3 regions of the Castellaniella sp. UC4447_H14 genome follow, and region 2 is predicted to be linked to each of the others. Evidence: predicted binding sites of a transcription regulator. Region 2 holds the regulator's gene; each other region holds the start of a gene.
The links. The regulator LexA, encoded in region 2, represses DNA repair genes until DNA is damaged. The targets are predictions, from matches to a motif close to ACTGTATNNNNATACAGT.
Positions count from the first base shown of each region.

Region 1 (5,697 bases), 230 kb from region 2:
AGTCGGGTGCGGAAAAAAGGCCTTGATTGTACGCGAACCCGATGGGCGCTCAAAAAAACGGCCCGGACAGACCGGGCCGGGAGGACGATCAGGGATGCATAGTGTTAAGGCTCGCGGGGGATGCATCCATGTCGGCACGCGGAGTGTGGCGGCAGGGCCATCAAGGGGAAGAGGAACCCGGCAGCCTTTCCGGCGTGCATTTGCATTCTAGGGGCGAACCGCTGACGGTATTCTGAACGCGATCGTGGCCGAATGCTGCGTGTTCGCGGCACGATCAGATCGCGTTCAGGTCCTGATGCGGTGTCTCCTTGACGAAAAGCAATCCCACCACCAGGGTCATGGCGCACACAATGATCGGGTACCAGAGGCCGTCATAGATGTTGCCGGTCGTCGCCACCGTCGCAAAGGCGACCGGGGGCAGGAACCCGCCAAACCAGCCGTTGCCGATGTGGTAGGGCACGCTCATGGACGTGTAGCGGATGCGTGTGGGAAACATTTCCACCAGCAGGGCGGCAATCGGCCCGTAGACCATGGTGACCTGAAGCACCAGGAAGAACAGCAGCGCCAGCACCATGACGTAGTTGATCTGGGTCGGGTCGGCGTGATCGGGGTATCCGTGGACGCGCACGGCATCCTGAAGCTGCGCCTGCAGCGTCCGGTCTCGCCGAGCGAACTCGGCGCGGGAGAGGCGGCTGCCCTCGAAGGCGTCGACCCGTTGATTCCCGATCAGCGCATAAGCGGTGGTGCCGGCCGGTGCGGGCCGATTGACGTAGTGCACCGAGTGGTCCGCCATGAAGGACTTCAGCAGGTCACACGAACTGGTGAAGGCGGTGATGCCGACCGGGTTGAACTGCAGCGAGCAGTTCGATGGGTCCGCCACTACGTAGACGGGAGCCCTCGCATGGGCCCGCTCCAGCGCCGGGTTGGCGAAGTGCGTGAGGCCTTTGAAGGTCGGGAAATATGTCAGGATGGCGATGAGGCAGCCCGCCATGATGATGGGCTTGCGTCCGATGCGATCGGACAGTGCACCAAAAACCAGGAAGAACGGGCAGGCGAGCATCAAGGCCAGCGCGACCAGGATATTGGCGATGTTGGCATCCACGCCCAGAGTCTCGGTCAGGAAGTAGAGCGCGTAGAACTGTCCCGTGTACCACACGACCGCCTGGCCGGCTGTCAGGCCGATGAGCGCGATGAGGATGAGGCGCAGGTTGCGCCAGCGGCCGAAGGCTTCCTTGATGGGCGCGCGGGACAGCAGACCCTCGGATTTCATGCGGGTGAAGGCGGGTGACTCGTGCAGCCGCAGCCGGATCCAGACCGAAATCACCAGAAGCAGCACAGAAATCAGGAACGGCACGCGCCAGCCCCAGGATTCGAAGGCCTCGCTGCCCAGCGTGACACGCGTGCCCAGCACCACGACCAGCGACAGGAACATGCCGGTCGTGGCCGTCGTCTGGATCCAGCTCGTGAAGAAGCCTCGCCGATGATTGGGGGCATGTTCGGCAACGTAAACGGCCGCTCCGCCGTATTCGCCTCCCAGTGCCAGTCCCTGCAACAGGCGCAGTCCGAGCAGGATCATGGGTGCGGCCGTGCCGATCGACGAAAAGGATGGCAGCACGCCGACCAGGAAGGTGGACAGCCCCATGATCAGGATGGTGACCACGAAGGCGTACTTGCGCCCCACCAGGTCGCCCAGGCGGCCGAAGACCAGGGCTCCGAAGGGCCGTACTGCGAAGCCCGCGGCAAAGGTCAGCAAGGCGAAGATGAATCCGGCGGTCGGGTTCAGACCCGAAAAGAAGTGGCGTGCAATGACGGCGGCCAGCGACCCGTACACATAGAAGTCGTACCATTCGAAAACGGTCCCCATCGACGAGGCCAGGACCACGCGGCGTTCCTCGTGGGTCATGGGTCGGTTGAGGTCGGCCGCGGGATCCCGGGGCGTGAGGCGGGCTCGATTCATGGGCGGGTCCTGTCACGGGGAAACGATACGCGCAGACGGGTGCCGGCGCTGGCAGGGTCACGGTGGTTGCCGGGCGGCAGGAAGGCCACGGTGGCGTGGTGGTGTTCGGCGACCTCGTGGACGATGGCGAGGCCCAGACCGCTGCCTTCCGCCTGCTGGCCCAGGATGCGGTAGAAACGGTCAAAGACCTTCGAGCGTTCCTCGGGCGGAATGCCCGGCCCGGTGTCCTGGACCTCCAGGCAGACATCGTCGTCGACGGCCAACGCCCGAACGGTGACCTGTCCTCCAGAAGGCGTATACAGCAGCGCGTTGTCGATCAGGTTGTTGAGCAGTTCGCAGATCATGGTACGGTTGCCGAAAACGGGCAGCGGCTCGCCGCTTCCCTCGAAACCCAGGTCCAGATGGCGTTCCAGCGCGGTCTGGACCCATTGGCCCGTGCAGTCCTCAGCCAGCGCCGCAAGGTCCAGCGATTCCGTCGTCCGCGCCTGATTCGGATCGATGGACTCCGCGCGCGCCAGCAACAGCAGTTGATTGACCAGGCGGGTGGCCCGCTGTGAGCCGGTGATCAATTGATGCAGGCTCGCCTTCAGTTCCTCGGGATCCTGCTCGCGCAGGGCCAGCTCGCATTGCGTGCGGATGCCGGCCAGGGGCGTTTTGAGCTGATGCGCCGCGTTGGCGACGAAACGCCGCTGCGAGTCTATGGACGCGGACAGACGCAGCAACACGCTGTTCATGGCATCGATCAGAGGGACGATTTCGGCCGGGGCCAGGTCGTCGCGAAGGGGAGACAGGTCGCTGGGCTTGCGGCGGCGCATCAGTTCTTGCAGCAGGCTCAGCGGTTCCAGCCCCTGGGTCAGGCCCAGGCCCGCCAGCATGGCGGCCAGCGGCAGAATGATGAGCTGCGGCGTGAGCATCCCGGTGAGGATCTCCTGCTGCAGAGTGGCGCGGGCCTCGCCGGGTTCGGCGACGACCGTCAGAAATCCCGTGCCGTCGCGATCACGCCCGCCCCAGACGTAGGCCATCCGGACGGATTGGTGGTTCAGGTCGGCATTGCGGAAGTGAACGACATCGATGTCGTACCCCCAGTTCCCCGGCGTCGGGACGCGCGGATCGCCCGCGACCATGTGACCGTTGGCATCCAGGATCTGCCACCGCGTGGGCATTTCGTCCGAGCTGCCGGCCAGTACCGTTCGCGCTGGACCGGACAGCATGACGCCCTGGGAGATCTTTTGCTGTTCGACTTCGTGGCGCAGCAGCCGGAGGTGGCTGGCCAGCGTGCGGTCATAGGGCGAGTTGGCGAGGTTCAGCGAGATGAAATAGGTAATGACGATGCCGACGGTCCACAGGATGAATAGCGGCACGATCATCCAGAGCAGAATGCGTCCCAGCAACGTCCGGTGGCTGGTCCGGCGGCTGTGGTCGGATTGGGGAGGCGTCCGCAAGGTGGTCAGGCGGACGCGATGGCGTCGGCTGGCTGAGGGCGGCGCTCCGCTTCCAGGCAGTATCCCAGGCCGCGCACCGTGAGAATGTGGACGTCGGCCGGCTCGATCTTTTTGCGCAGCCGATGGATGTAGACCTCGATGGCGTTGGTGGTGACTTCCTCGCCCCACTCGCAGAGCAGATCCACGAGCTGGTGCTTGCTGATCATCCGGCCGCTGCGCGACAGGAAGATCTCGAGCAGGCTGGTTTCGCGGGCGGAAAGTTCCAGCGGCGCATCGTCGATGGTGGCGATCCGCCCATTGAGATCGAACGCCAGCCGCGCGTGGCGAAGGACGGAAGCGCGCGCCCCGCCGTGGCGGCGGACCAGAGCTCGCACGCGGGCTTCCAGTTCGCTGAGCGCGAAAGGCTTGGACATGTAGTCATCCGCCCCCAGGTCCAGGCCCTCGACGCGTTGGTCGACGGAATCAGCGGCCGTCAGGATGAGGACGGGCAGCGGTGTGCCGCGCTGGCGCAGCTTGCGCAGCACTGAGAGGCCATTGACGCGGGGCAATCCCAGATCCAGGATCAGCAGATCGAACGTCTGCAGTTGCAAAGCGGAATCGGCGCTGGACCCGTCGTTGACGACGTCGACCGCATAGCCCTCGTGGCGCAACGACCGGGAGAGCCCATCCGCGAGAATACTGTCGTCCTCGGCAATCAGGATGCGCATGATGGGTGTGGCATTCAGGGATGAGGGAAGTGGTCTGGGGTCCACCCCGGACGCTTTCATTCTGACACGGACGTCCCGATGGGTCATTTAGGGTTAACGATGTGGGACTGTACGCTTGCTGTTTTTGGGGGCGGAGTCGCAGCCCGGCTCGAATTGTCTCGACTGTATTTTCATACAGTATAATTTAATGCCATAATTTCCCCGACCTGTGCTGTCTGGTTCCCGCGCGGCGGTGCTTACCGGCAGCCTCACTCTCAAAAGGAATTCCGTATGGACGAACGCACCGGCAAGGCCAACACCGAACGCGCCAAAGCGCTGGCTGCGGCGTTATCGCAAATCGAGAAGCAATTCGGCAAGGGCTCCATCATGCGCTACGGCGACAACCAGGTGGAGCACGACATCCAGGTCGTCTCCACGGGTTCGCTGGGCCTTGACGTGGCGTTGGGTGTGGGCGGATTGCCGCGCGGACGCGTGGTGGAAATCTATGGGCCGGAATCTTCCGGCAAGACCACATTGACCCTGCAGGTCATTGCGGAAATGCAAAAGATCGGCGGCACCTGCGCCTTCGTGGATGCGGAGCATGCGCTGGACGTGCAATATGCGGCGCGCCTGGGGGTGAACCTTGAGGATCTCCTGATTTCCCAGCCCGACACAGGCGAGCAGGCGCTGGAAATCACCGATGCCCTGGTGCGATCGGGATCCGTGGACCTGATCGTGATCGATTCGGTCGCGGCCCTGGTTCCAAAGGCCGAAATCGAAGGCGACATGGGCGACTCGCTGCCCGGTCTGCAAGCCCGCCTCATGAGCCAGGCGCTGCGCAAGCTCACCGCCACGATCAAGCGCGCGAACTGCATGGTGATCTTCATCAACCAGATCCGCATGAAGATCGGCGTGATGTTCGGCAACCCGGAGACCACTACGGGCGGCAACGCGCTGAAGTTCTATGCATCGGTTCGCCTGGATATCCGCCGTATTGGCTCGATCAAAAAAGGCGACGAGGTCGTGGGCAACGAAACGCGCGTCAAGGTCGTGAAGAACAAGGTCGCGCCGCCGTTCAAGCAGGTCGAATTCGACATCATGTATGGCACGGGGATCTCCCGCGAGGGCGAGATCATCGATCTGGGTGTGCAGGCCGGCATCGTTGAAAAGTCCGGCGCCTGGTACAGCTACGAAGGCAACCGCATCGGGCAGGGCAAGGACAACGTCCGGGACTACCTGAAGGAACACGCGGCCATGGCCTTCGAGATCGAGAACCGCGTTCGCGAAAAGCTGGGCATCGTACCCCGCGCGGATGCCGTCATGGCTCCAGTCGCCGCGGCTTCCGGTCCGGAACAGGACGCCTGAATTGGCCCTGGGCCACCGCGACGGCCCCAGCCTGAAGGCGCGGGCCGTGGCCTATCTGTCGCGGCGAGAGCATTCCCGTCAGGAACTGCGGCGCAAACTCCTGGCCTACACGGACGATGCCGCTGAAGTCGATGCTGTGCTTGACGAGCTCCAGCGCCAGCATTGGCAATCCGACGGCCGGTATGCACGGGCCTATGTCCACCGCAAGGCACCGACCCAGGGGGCCCAGCGCATCCTGCAGTCGCTG
Region 1 is NZ_CM129666.1:561,385-567,081, forward strand. Features, by position in the region: gene ACVCMJ_RS02815 (MFS transporter) at 275-1,957, opposite strand; gene ACVCMJ_RS02820 (sensor histidine kinase) at 1,954-3,399, opposite strand; gene ACVCMJ_RS02825 (response regulator) at 3,405-4,106, opposite strand; gene recA (recombinase RecA) at 4,377-5,450, shown strand; gene recX (recombination regulator RecX) at 5,452-5,697, shown strand, end outside.
Region 1: a site for LexA is predicted at 4,268-4,285, ahead of recA (recombinase RecA). Genes of this name have one in related genera too.

Region 2 (5,697 bases):
TCGCGTGATAGTCGCCAGGGTTGCCGATACCGTAAATGCAGGACACCGTCCCCACGATGACGGTGTCCTGGCGCTCGAGCAGGCTCTTGGTGGCCGAAAGCCGCATCTGCTCGATATGCTCGTTGATGGACGAATCCTTTTCGATGAACAGGTCGCGCGACGGCACGTAGGCCTCGGGCTGGTAGTAATCGTAGTACGAGACGAAATACTCCACCGCGTTGCGCGGAAAGAACTCGCGCATTTCGGCATAAAGCTGAGCCGCGAGCGTCTTGTTGGGTGCGAGCACGATGGCCGGGCGCCCCAGTCGCGCAATCACATTGGCCATGGTATAGGTCTTGCCCGACCCCGTGACGCCCAGCAGGGTCTGGGACATGAGCCCATCACGCAGGCCTTCCTCGAGCGCAGCGATCGCAGCCGGCTGGTCGCCGGCAGGGGGATAGGGTTCATACAACTGGAACGGGCTATCAGGGTACTGTATGAATCGCGCGTTGGTATCGGCCATGGAGCGGATGCTAGACACCCTACGGGTAAACCCCTTATTATCCCATCGTTGGCCGACAAGACCAAGACCTCATTTCCTTTCCTCCCATTGCCTCCATGTCCTCCCTATTCGCTTCCGTCGAGCTTGCCCCCCGTGATCCCATTTTGGGCCTGAACGAACAGTTCAAGGCCGATACCCGTTCCACCAAGGTGAACCTGGGCGTGGGGATCTACTACGATGACAATGGTCACATTCCGCTGCTGAAGTCGGTCCGGCAGGCCGAGGCGAAACTGTTCGAACAGGCGGCGCCGCGAAGCTACCTGCCCATCGACGGCCTCCCGGGCTACAACGCCGGAGCGCGCGCCCTGCTGCTGGGGGCCGATTCGCCGTTGATCGCCGAACACCGTTCCGTCACGGTGCAGGCGCTGGGCGGGACGGGGGCACTGAAGGTCGGTGCTGATTTCCTCAAGCGCATCCTGCCCGACGCACGGGTGGCCATCAGCAACCCCAGTTGGGCCAACCATCAGGCGCTTTTTTCAGCGGCTGGTTTCCCGATCGTCCAGTACGACTACTACGATGCCGCCACCCATGGCCTGAACTTCGATGCCATGCTGGCATCGCTGCGCGCGCTGCCGGCGGGCAGCATCGTCGTGTTGCATGCCTGCTGCCACAACCCCACAGGCGTGGACCCCACCACGGAGCAATGGCGGGAAATCGCCAAGACGCTGCAATCCTGCCGGCTCGTTCCTTTCCTGGACATCGCCTACCAGGGTTTCGGTGCGGGCCTCGAAGAAGACGCCGCCGTGGTGCGGCTGTTTGCCGGGCTGGGCATGACCATGTTCATCAGTTCCTCCTTCTCCAAATCCTTTTCGCTGTATGGCGAACGGGTCGGGGCGCTGACGCTGATCACCAGTGGCGACGAGGAAAGCACCCGCGTCCTGAGCCAGCTCAAGCGCGTCATCCGCACCAACTATTCCAACCCCCCGACCCATGGCGGAGCCATCGTATCCACCGTGCTCAATACGCCGGAACTGCGGGCACTCTGGGCCAATGAACTCGCCGGCATGCGCGATCGCATTCGCACAATGCGCCACCAGCTCGTGGAAAAACTCCACGCGCAGGGGGTGGCGCAGGACTTCCACTTCGTGGAGGCCCAGCGCGGGATGTTCTCCTACTCCGGCCTGACCAAGGCGCACGTCGACCGCCTGCGCGACGATTTCGGGATCTACGCCGTGAGCAGCGGCCGCATCTGCGTGGCGGCGCTGAACAGCGGCAATATCGACTACGTTGCGCAATCCATTGCCAAAGTCCTGAAAAAAGCCTAGTGCGTGGGGCCCCGGAACAGTCCGGGGCCGGCCGATACGCTGAAGCCCTCTGGATAAAGCGGACGTAAAGCAGGCGCTGCGGTGGCGTGCCGGCGTGGTCCCCTTGATTTCGGTGTCCACTTCAGAGACAATACAAACTGGTTTTTCATCCAGTAGTGTGTCATGGCTCTGAAACTCACCGCACGCCAATCCCAGATTCTGGATCTCATCCGCCAGGCCATCAGCCGGACGGGCCGGCCTCCGACCCGCGCGGAAATCGCCCACGAGCTGGGATTTCGCTCGGCCAATGCCGCCGAGGACCATCTGCGCGCGCTGGAGCGCAAGGGCCACATCCGCCTGACAGCCGGCACCTCGCGCGGCATCCAGCTGCTGGACGATGCGGCTTCACAGCCGTCGGGCGCATCCGCCGGGAAACGACCTTCCGAAACACCAGGCTGGTTCGAGGCCACCGGAAGCCTGCTCATCCCCCTGATCGGCCGCGTCGCGGCGGGCCACCCCATCTTGGCGGCGGAGCACGTGGAACGCGAAGTCGCAGTGGCACCACAACTGTTCACTTCCAGCCCGGACTATCTGTTGCGCGTGCGCGGCAGCAGCATGCGCGATGTGGGCATTCTCGACGGTGACCTGCTGGCCGTGCGCAGCACGCCCGAAGCCCGCAACGGCCAGATCGTGGTTGCCCGCCTGGGCGACGACGTCACCGTAAAGCGGCTCGAACATTTGGGCCAGACCATCAGGCTCCTGCCGGAAAACCCGGATTTCGAGCCGATCGAGGTTGGTGCGGGCGACGGGTTCGCCATTGAAGGCGTCGCCGTGGGGCTCATCCGCACCACCCCGCTGCACTGACCCACGACTGATTCAGCAGCTCCCATGCCTCCACGGGCGACGCATGGGAGCTTATGCCTGCTCAGGGCTGCACTGATCAGTGCTTCATCAGCCCTTCCGCGCCCGGGGCTGCCGGTTTGGCCGCAGCCGCTGCGGCCGCGTCAGCCGCCAGTCGGGCGACCTCTTCGTCCGACAACGGGGTAGGCATGTGCTGCAAGGCGACCTCCAAGACCCGATCGATCCAGCGAACCGGAATGATCTCCAGGTGGTTCTTCACGTTATCGGGGATCTCGGCCAGATCCTTGACGTTACCCTCGGGGATCATCACGGTCTTGATGCCGCCACGGTGCGCGGCCAGCAGCTTTTCCTTCAGCCCGCCGATCTCCAGGACCTCGCCACGAAGCGTGATTTCACCTGTCATGGCGACGTCTGCCCGCACCGGGATGCCGGTCAGCGCCGAAACCAGTGCGCTGGTAATGGCAATCCCCGCCGATGGGCCGTCCTTGGGAACCGCGCCTTCGGGGAAGTGCACGTGCAAATCCCGCTTTTCGAAGACCTGGTCGGCAATGCCCCAGCGCCGCGCCCGAGAGCGCACGACGGTGCGCGCCGCCTCCACAGATTCCTTCATGACATCGCCCAGCGAGCCGGTGCGCAGGACCACACCCTTGCCCGGCATGTCTGCAACCTCGATGGTCAGCAAATCGCCTCCCACCTCGGTCCAGGCAAGGCCGGTGACCTGCCCTACCTTGTCTTCCTTTTCGGCCATGCCAAAGCTGAATCGGCGCACCCCGAGAAACTCGTTGAGGTTGCCGGCATCGACCGTGACCGATTCCCTTGCGGAAGGCTTGGTGGACTTGGTCCGAGCCTGGGTGGCAGCCTTGGCCGCCAGCATTTGCTTCACGACTTTGCGGCAGATCTTCGAGATCTCGCGCTCCAGCGCGCGCACACCCGCTTCACGCGTGTAATAGCGCACGATATCGCGCACGGCCGCCTCGGTGATCGAAAACTCCCCTTCATGAACGCCATTGTTCTTCATCTGCTTGGGCAGCAGGTGATCGAATGCAATGTGGACCTTTTCGTCCTCGGTATAGCCCGACAGACGAATGACTTCCATACGGTCCAGCAGTGCTGGCGGAATGTTCAGCGTGTTGCTCGTGGCGACGAACATCACGTCCGAAAGATCGAAATCGACCTCGATGTAGTGATCCTGAAAGGTGTGGTTCTGTTCCGGATCCAGCACCTCCAGCAGCGCTGACGAGGGGTCGCCCCGGAAGTCCGCGCCCATTTTGTCGATTTCGTCGAGCAGAAACAGCGGATTGCGCACGCCCACCTTGGCCATGTTCTGGAGGATTTTCCCGGGCATGGAACCAATGTAGGTCCGGCGGTGGCCCCGGATTTCGGCTTCGTCGCGCACGCCGCCCAGCGCCATGCGCACGTACTTCCGGTTGGTCGCCCGCGCCACCGACTGCCCCAGCGAGGTCTTGCCAACCCCCGGAGGCCCGACCAGGCATAGAATCGGCGCCTTGAGTTTGTCCACACGCTGCTGCACGGCCAGATACTCGACGATGCGCTCCTTGACCTTTTCCAGGCCATAGTGATCCGCATCCAGGATCTCTTCAGCGTTCCCCAGCGAGTTGTTCACGCGGCTTTTCTTGCGCCATGGCAACCCCACCAAAGTATCGATGTAGTTGCGCACCACTGTAGCCTCGGCCGACATGGGCGACATGAGCTTGAGCTTCTTCAACTCGCCCTCGGCTTTCTTGCGGGCTTCCTTGGGCAAGTGCGCATCGGCGATCTTGCGCTCGAGTTCTTCGATATCCGCGCCCTCTTCGCCTTCGCCGAGCTCCTTCTGGATGGCCTTGACCTGCTCATTCAGATAGTAGTCGCGCTGGCTCTTCTCCATCTGCTTCTTGACGCGCCCGCGAATGCGCTTCTCGACCTGCAGAATATCGATCTCGGATTCGAGTTGCGAGAGCAGCGCCTCGAGGCGGCCTGTCGCGCTGGGCATGTCCAGCAAGGTCTGTTTCTGCTCGATCTTCAGCGGCAGATGCGCGGCAATGGTATCCGCCAGCCGCCCCGCTCCTTCGATACCCGAGAGCGTGGTCAGGATTTCCTGGGGGATCTTCTTGTTCAACTTGACGTACTGGTCAAACTGAGCCACCACGGCGCGACGCAATGCCTCGGCCTCCGCCTGGTCACCGGAATCCTCCGCAATGCCCGAGACCCGAGCCATGAAGTGGGTTTCGGCCTCGACCACTGCGTGGACGCGTGCACGCTGCAGACCCTCGACCAGCACTTTGACAGTGCCATCGGGGAGCTTGAGCATCTGCAGGATGCTGGCCGCGCATCCTACGTCGAAGAGGTCGTCGGCGGACGGCTCGTCCTTGCCGGCAGCCTTCTGGGCCACCAGCATGACGCTGCTGCCGGCTTCCATGGCCAACTCCAACGCCTTGATGGAACGGGGTCGCCCGACAAACAGGGGGATGACCATGTGGGGGAACACCACCACGTCGCGCAACGGCAACAGTGGCAGGTCCACAGGATCCGCAGTGAGAATCTGGCTAGCAGACATGGTTGCTTCCTTGAACTGAGTCTATGAAAAAAGGAAGCACAGGCTCCCTTTTTGTGATGCCTGACATCCATATGGTGCCACCCGCAGCCGTTTCAAGCCCACAGACGTGAGGAAGCCGGGAGGCCTCCGACACAGTATATAGAATGTCCGCGCGGTCGGTTCAGGCCGCAGCCGAATGGAGTGGCTTCTCTTCCGGACGGCGCGCCGCGCGCGGTCCCTTGATGAGGTGCGGTGTGGTCTTGCCGTTTACCGCGTCCTCGTCCAGCACGACGCGATTGATCTCGGTACGCGACGGCAGCTCGTACATGGTCCCGAGCAGCGATTGCTCCAGGATGGAACGCAGACCACGAGCGCCCGTACGGCGTTTGATGGCCCGCGTGGCGATTGCCTTCAACGCCTCCGGCGTAATGTCCAGCGCCACCGACTCCATCTCGAAGAGCTTCTGGAACTGCTTGACGACCGCATTGCGCGGCTCCGTCAGAATGCGGACCAGCATG
Region 2 is NZ_CM129666.1:788,070-793,766, forward strand. Features, by position in the region: gene uvrB (excinuclease ABC subunit UvrB) at 1-502, opposite strand, end outside; gene ACVCMJ_RS03860 (amino acid aminotransferase) at 598-1,806, shown strand; gene lexA (transcriptional repressor LexA) at 1,969-2,649, shown strand; gene lon (endopeptidase La) at 2,726-5,200, opposite strand; gene clpX (ATP-dependent Clp protease ATP-binding subunit ClpX) at 5,361-5,697, opposite strand, start outside.

Region 3 (5,697 bases), 160 kb from region 2:
AACAAGCGGCGGATCAACTCAATGTGAGCCGCCCTTACGTCGTCAAGTTGGTCGAGGACGGCGTATTTCAAGGCGTCGAACGCACCCGGGCCGGCCATCGACGCATTCCGGCTGCGGAGGTGGAACGGGTACAGCACGACATGCAGGTTTCCCGTCGCGCCGCGCTGAAAAAGGTGGACGCCCTCACGTCCGATCTACAGACGCGGGAACTTGACGCGGCCCGCACGGCCGCGAAGCGACGGTGGACCAAAACCGTCTGATGGCCAGGGCGGCGTCACAGGCATCTGCCTTGGTTCGGCCGGGCCAGGTTCCTCTGGTCTATCTCGACGCTAACATCCTGCTGCCGCAATACTTGCGCAGCGTCTTTCTGGATCTGGCTGATGCCGGGCTCATTCGAGTCCATTGGGGCAAGCGGGTACTGGATGAAGTGCGCCGAAACCTGGTCAAGCCCGCGTTTGGCAGAACGACACGCCAAGCCAACAACCTGATACGCACGTTCGCGCAAGCCTTTCCGGACGCGTTGGTACTGGGTAGCGAAACGCTGGAGCCGCAGTTTGAAAAAACCACGGATCCCAAGGATGCCCACGTGGCGGCGGGTGCGTTAGCACTAAGCCAAGCGACCAATGCCGGCCAGCCGGTTGTCCTGGTGACAAGCAATACCAAGCACCTGCCGCAAACAGCGTTCGTGGGAACACAGGTTCGACCGGTACGGCCAGGCACATTTCTGGTTGCGCTTCTTGCCGTTCAACCGCAAGTCGCCACGGTACTGGCGGCCATGCTCTCACGCTTTAAGAAACCCAGGGTCAGCCAGGAAGATTTCTTGGTCATCCTGGACCATGCCGGATGTCCTGCCTTCGCCACCGCGCTGGCTAGACGCTGGGGTTTCAAGGCCACCTGATCGCGCTACCCAACCTCTGGCCGCTTATGTGGAATTTTTCAGCGCAAAGCCTCACCAGGCAACGGCGACACATCGGCTTGCCATCGGTGCGGCCTTTTCGTGCTAAAAATACTGTACACATAAACAGTATTTTTGATACGAAGCGGCCATGACTCCCGACGAAATTTCCCGCCCCGAACGCATCCACCCGGGGCTGTGGCGTGCGTCCCAGCTCTCGCACGCCTACGGCCGATGCGCGGCCACGGGCTATGCCGGCCTCTCACGCGAGCTCCCCGGCGGAGGCTGGCCGCTGGGCAATTTGATCGAGTTCCTGGTCCGGCAGCCCGGTAGCGGCGAACTGCAAGTGCTGCGGCCAGCACTCGGCCGGCTGGGCGCGCGATCAACGATGCTGGTGCAGCCGCCGCACCCGCCCCAAACCGCCGCGTGGGCGAACTGGGGTTACACGCCATCCTCCCTGATTTGGGTTCGTGCGCGACGTTCGACCGATGCGTTATGGACCGCGGAGCAGGTCTTGCGCGCCGGCACAGTCGGGGCACTCATCGTCTGGCAGGATCGCGTCCGCAGCCAGGCCTTGCGCCGGCTGCAGCTGGCGGCGCAGACGAGCGACACCTTGTTTGTCCTGATGCGGCCCGCAGCCGCGGCCGAGCAGTTTTCCCCGGCACCCTTGCGCCTCGCGCTCGAGCCAACTGCGCAAGGGCTCAATATTTCAATCATCAAGCGGCGAGGTGCCACTCACGAAGGCCCCCTTCTTCTGCCGTTTTATCGTGACATCCGATTTTCCGAGTTCGACCATGAGATTGTGGGTAGCCGTGCACTTGTCGCACGCAAGCCTGGATACGCACAGTCCGAGCTGGCGCACTGAGCCGGTTGTCGTGCTGGAGCGGGACCACGTGCAGGCCGCCTCGCCGGCAGCCGAAAAGGCCGGCGTGCGCGTGGGCATGCGCCGTGGTGGCGTGAGCACGCTGTGCCCACAAGCAGCCCTGGTGCCCCGCGACCCGGCTGCAGAGGCTCGCATGTTGGACGAAGTGTCCCTGGCACTTTTGCAGTACACCCCCGAGGTCGCGCTATCGGACGAAAACACGCTGCTGCTGGACGTGTCAGCGAGTCTGAACCTCTTCGGTGGTCCGCGCCGCCTGTACCGACGCGTCCACGCGTCGATGGACGGCTTGGGCTTTGCAGCGCGGATCTCGCTTGCGCCGACGGCCGGCGGCTCCTGGCTGCTCGCGGCCCGGCCGATGCGGCGCTGTCGGGTGCTGCAGCTCTCCACCCTGGCCCAGCGCCTGGACCGCATGCCCTGTGCGCATCTTCCCGCGGCAGCCCCCTACATCGAGTGGATCGAGGGGATCGGATGTGCATCCCTGAGATCTCTGCGTGCATTGCCGCGCGCGGGCCTGCAGCGGCGCACGAACAAGGCAGTCCTGCAGGCGCTGGATGCCGCTTATGGCCAAGCTCCTGAAATACTCAACTGGATTGAGCCGCCGCACGAATTCTCTGGCCGCATCGAGCTCATGGAACATATCGAATACGCCGAGGCGGTACTGTTCGTGGCGCGCCGTTTGATCGAACGGCTTTGCGGCTGGCTGTCGGCTCGCCGTCTCGCGGTCACGCGCGTGGTGCTGGAGCTCGACCACGAGCGCGGCCGGCACGCGAGGCCAGCCACCGAGCTGGAACTGGCCCTTGGGGCGCCGACGTGCCAGGCCGAACACCTGCTGCGGCTGCTCGTGGAGCGCCTGCATGACCTGGAGCTGCCGGCACCGGTCATCGCGGTGGATTTGCATGCTTCCGATACGCAACCCGTGGTCGAAATGCCGGTGGACCTGTTCCCGGAGCCGAGAGGCAGTCCGGCGGACCAGCAGCGACTGATCGAAGTGCTCGTGGCGCGCCTCGGACGTGAAAACGTCCTGAAGCCTGCTCCCGTCCCGGACCACCGGCCGGAGATTGCAAACCGCTGGGTGCCGGTCGACGAAAAGCCCAGGCCCGGCGGTTGCGTACAGGGTGCCGAGCGCCCCTTCTGGTTGCTGGACGAACCGATTGCGCTTCCGGTCAAACAGCACCGTCCGTTCTACGGCTCCCCACTGCGCATCATCCGGGGTCCGGAGCGTATCGAGGATGGCTGGTGGGCGGGCCTCACGGTGCGCGACTACTACGTCGCGCAGGCCGAGGACGGGGTCCGATACTGGCTCTACCAGGAGCGCGGCCGCGACACCGGTTGGTTCTTGCACGGCCTTTTCGCGTGAGCCGCCATGTACACCGCGACTGCCCTCCCGCCTTACAGCGAGCTTCACTGTCTCACGAACTACACGTTCCTGAAGGGCGCATCGCACCCCGAGGAACTGGTAGCGCGCGCCGCCGAGCTGGGCTATGGCGCGATCGCGATCACCGACGAATGTTCGGTCGCCGGTGTCGTTCGGGCCCACGTCGAGGCGAAGAAACAGAACCTGCCGCTGCTGGTGGGCGCGAGCTTCACGCTACGCGAGGTCGGCGGCCAACCCGCTGTTTCGCTCGTGGTATTGGCCCAGACCCGTCGCGGATACGGCAACCTGTGCGAGCTCATTACGCTCGGCCGGCGCCGGGCCCCGAAGGGACAATATCGCCTGTCGCCAAAGGACATCGACAGTCCGGGCGATCTCGGCCTCGCGCACCTGCGGGGCCTACCCGAATGTGTGGTGCTGCTGGTCCCGGACTACGATGCGGCCCCGGAGCGCCTGGCCGCTCAGGCCGAGTGGGTCCAGGCCACGTTTCCAGGTCGCTGCTGGATTTCACTCACTCTCCTGCATCGGGCCCAAGATGACCGGCACAAGGCCACCGTGCTGGAGGTAGCCCGTCGCATCGGCATGCGGGTGGTGGCGACCGGCCAGGTCGAAATGCATGTCCGGTCCCGCAAGCCCATGCACGACACGCTCGCAGCCACGCGCCTGGGCAAATCGGTGCAGGACTGCGGGTTCGAGCGGGCGCCCAACGCCGAACAACACCTGCGCACGAGGCTGCGCCTGGCCAACCTCTACCCTCGGGAGACGCTGGAAGAGACGCTGGAAGTCGCCTCACAGTGCCCATTCAATCTGGACGAGCTCAGGTATGAGTATCCGGATGAGATCTGCCCGCAGGGTCTCACACCAGCCGCCTACCTGCGCCAGGAGACGTACACAGGTGCCCGCCGGCGTTTCGCCCAGGGTATCCCGCTCAACGTCCAGGAACAGATCGAGCACGAACTGGCGCTCATCGCCGAGCTCAAATACGAGCCGTACTTTTTGACCGTCTACGACATCGTGAAATTCGCCCGTGGACAGCAGATCCTTTGCCAGGGACGGGGGTCGGCGGCGAACAGCGCGGTCTGCTACTGCCTGGGCATCACCGAGGTGGATCCGGCTCGGGGCAACAACCTGTTCGAGCGATTCGTCAGCCGGGAGCGCAACGAACCGCCAGACATCGACGTGGACTTCGAGCACCAGCGCCGCGAAGAAGTCATCCAGTACATCTACGACAAATACGGCCGGGACCGGGCAGCGCTCACGGCCGTGGTCATCACGTATCGCGTCAAAAGCGCGGTGCGCGACACGGGTAAAGCGCTCGGCATCGATCCGATGATCGTCGATGCCGTCGCCAAGGCCTACCACTACTGGGACGGCCGCACCCAACTCGCGGCCCGCATGGCCGAGTGCGGCCTCGACCCCCAGTCGGTGACCGCCCAGCAATGGATAGTGCTGGCCGAACGGCTGATGGGATTCCCACGGCATCTGTCGCAGCATCCCGGAGGCTTCGTGATTTCGCGTGGACCGTTGTGCCGTCTGGTGCCCATCGAAAACGCCGCAATGGCAGAGCGCAGCGTCGTGCAGTGGGACAAGGATGACCTGGATGCCGTGGGGCTGCTGAAGATCGACATCCTGGCGCTTGGCATGTTGAGCGTCATCCGCCGCGCCCTGGAGGGTGTCTCCCAATTGCGCGGGGAGCCCTTTAAACTCCAGGACATCCCGGCCGAGGACAAGGAGACCTACGACATGATCTCGGTGGCCGACACCATCGGCACCTTCCAGATCGAATCGCGGGCCCAGATGAGCATGCTCCCGCGTATGAAGCCGCAGGAATTCTATGACTTGGTGATAGAGGTTGCCATCATCCGGCCGGGCCCCATACAGGGCGGCATGATCCATCCCTATCTGCGCCGGCGCCAGAAGCTCGAAGAGGTCACGTATCCCAGCGACGATGTGCGCAAAGCCCTGGAGCGGACTCTGGGCATCCCCATTTTTCAGGAACAGGTGATGCAGGTGGCCATGCTGGCCGCCGGTTTCACGGCAGGCGAAGCCGACGAGCTTCGACGCTCGATGGCGGCGTGGCGGCGCAGAGGTGGCCTGGGCCGGTTTTACGACAAGATCATCAACGGCATGACGAGCCGCGGCTATGACAGGGGCTTTGCCGAACAGATTTTCAACCAGATCCAGGGGTTCGCCGAATACGGGTTTCCCGAGAGCCATGCGGCGAGTTTCGCACTGCTCGCCTACGCGAGCTGCTGGCTCAAGCGCCACGAGCCGGAGGCGTTCCTGGTGGCCTTGCTCAACAGCCAGCCAATGGGCTTCTATTCGCCCTCGGTGCTTGTTCAGGACGCTCGCCGGCACGGCGTCACCGTCTTGCCCGTCGACGCCACGGTCAGCGACTGGGAGGCGCGGCTCGAGTCCCCCGGCGAGCGTCGTCCGGCGGTTCGTCTCGGAATGAACCAACTGAAGGGCATGCATCAAGAGAGCGGCTGGCGAATCGAGGAGGCGCGCGCCGTCAGGCCATTCAGTTCGGTCGCCGACATGGCCCGG
Region 3 is NZ_CM129666.1:948,937-954,633, forward strand. Features, by position in the region: gene ACVCMJ_RS04640 (excisionase family DNA-binding protein) at 1-260, shown strand, start outside; gene ACVCMJ_RS04645 (hypothetical protein) at 242-898, shown strand; gene imuA (translesion DNA synthesis-associated protein ImuA) at 1,047-1,760, shown strand; gene ACVCMJ_RS04655 (Y-family DNA polymerase) at 1,690-3,135, shown strand; gene ACVCMJ_RS04660 (error-prone DNA polymerase) at 3,142-5,697, shown strand, end outside.
Region 3: a site for LexA is predicted at 1,009-1,026, ahead of imuA (translesion DNA synthesis-associated protein ImuA). Genes of this name have one in related genera too.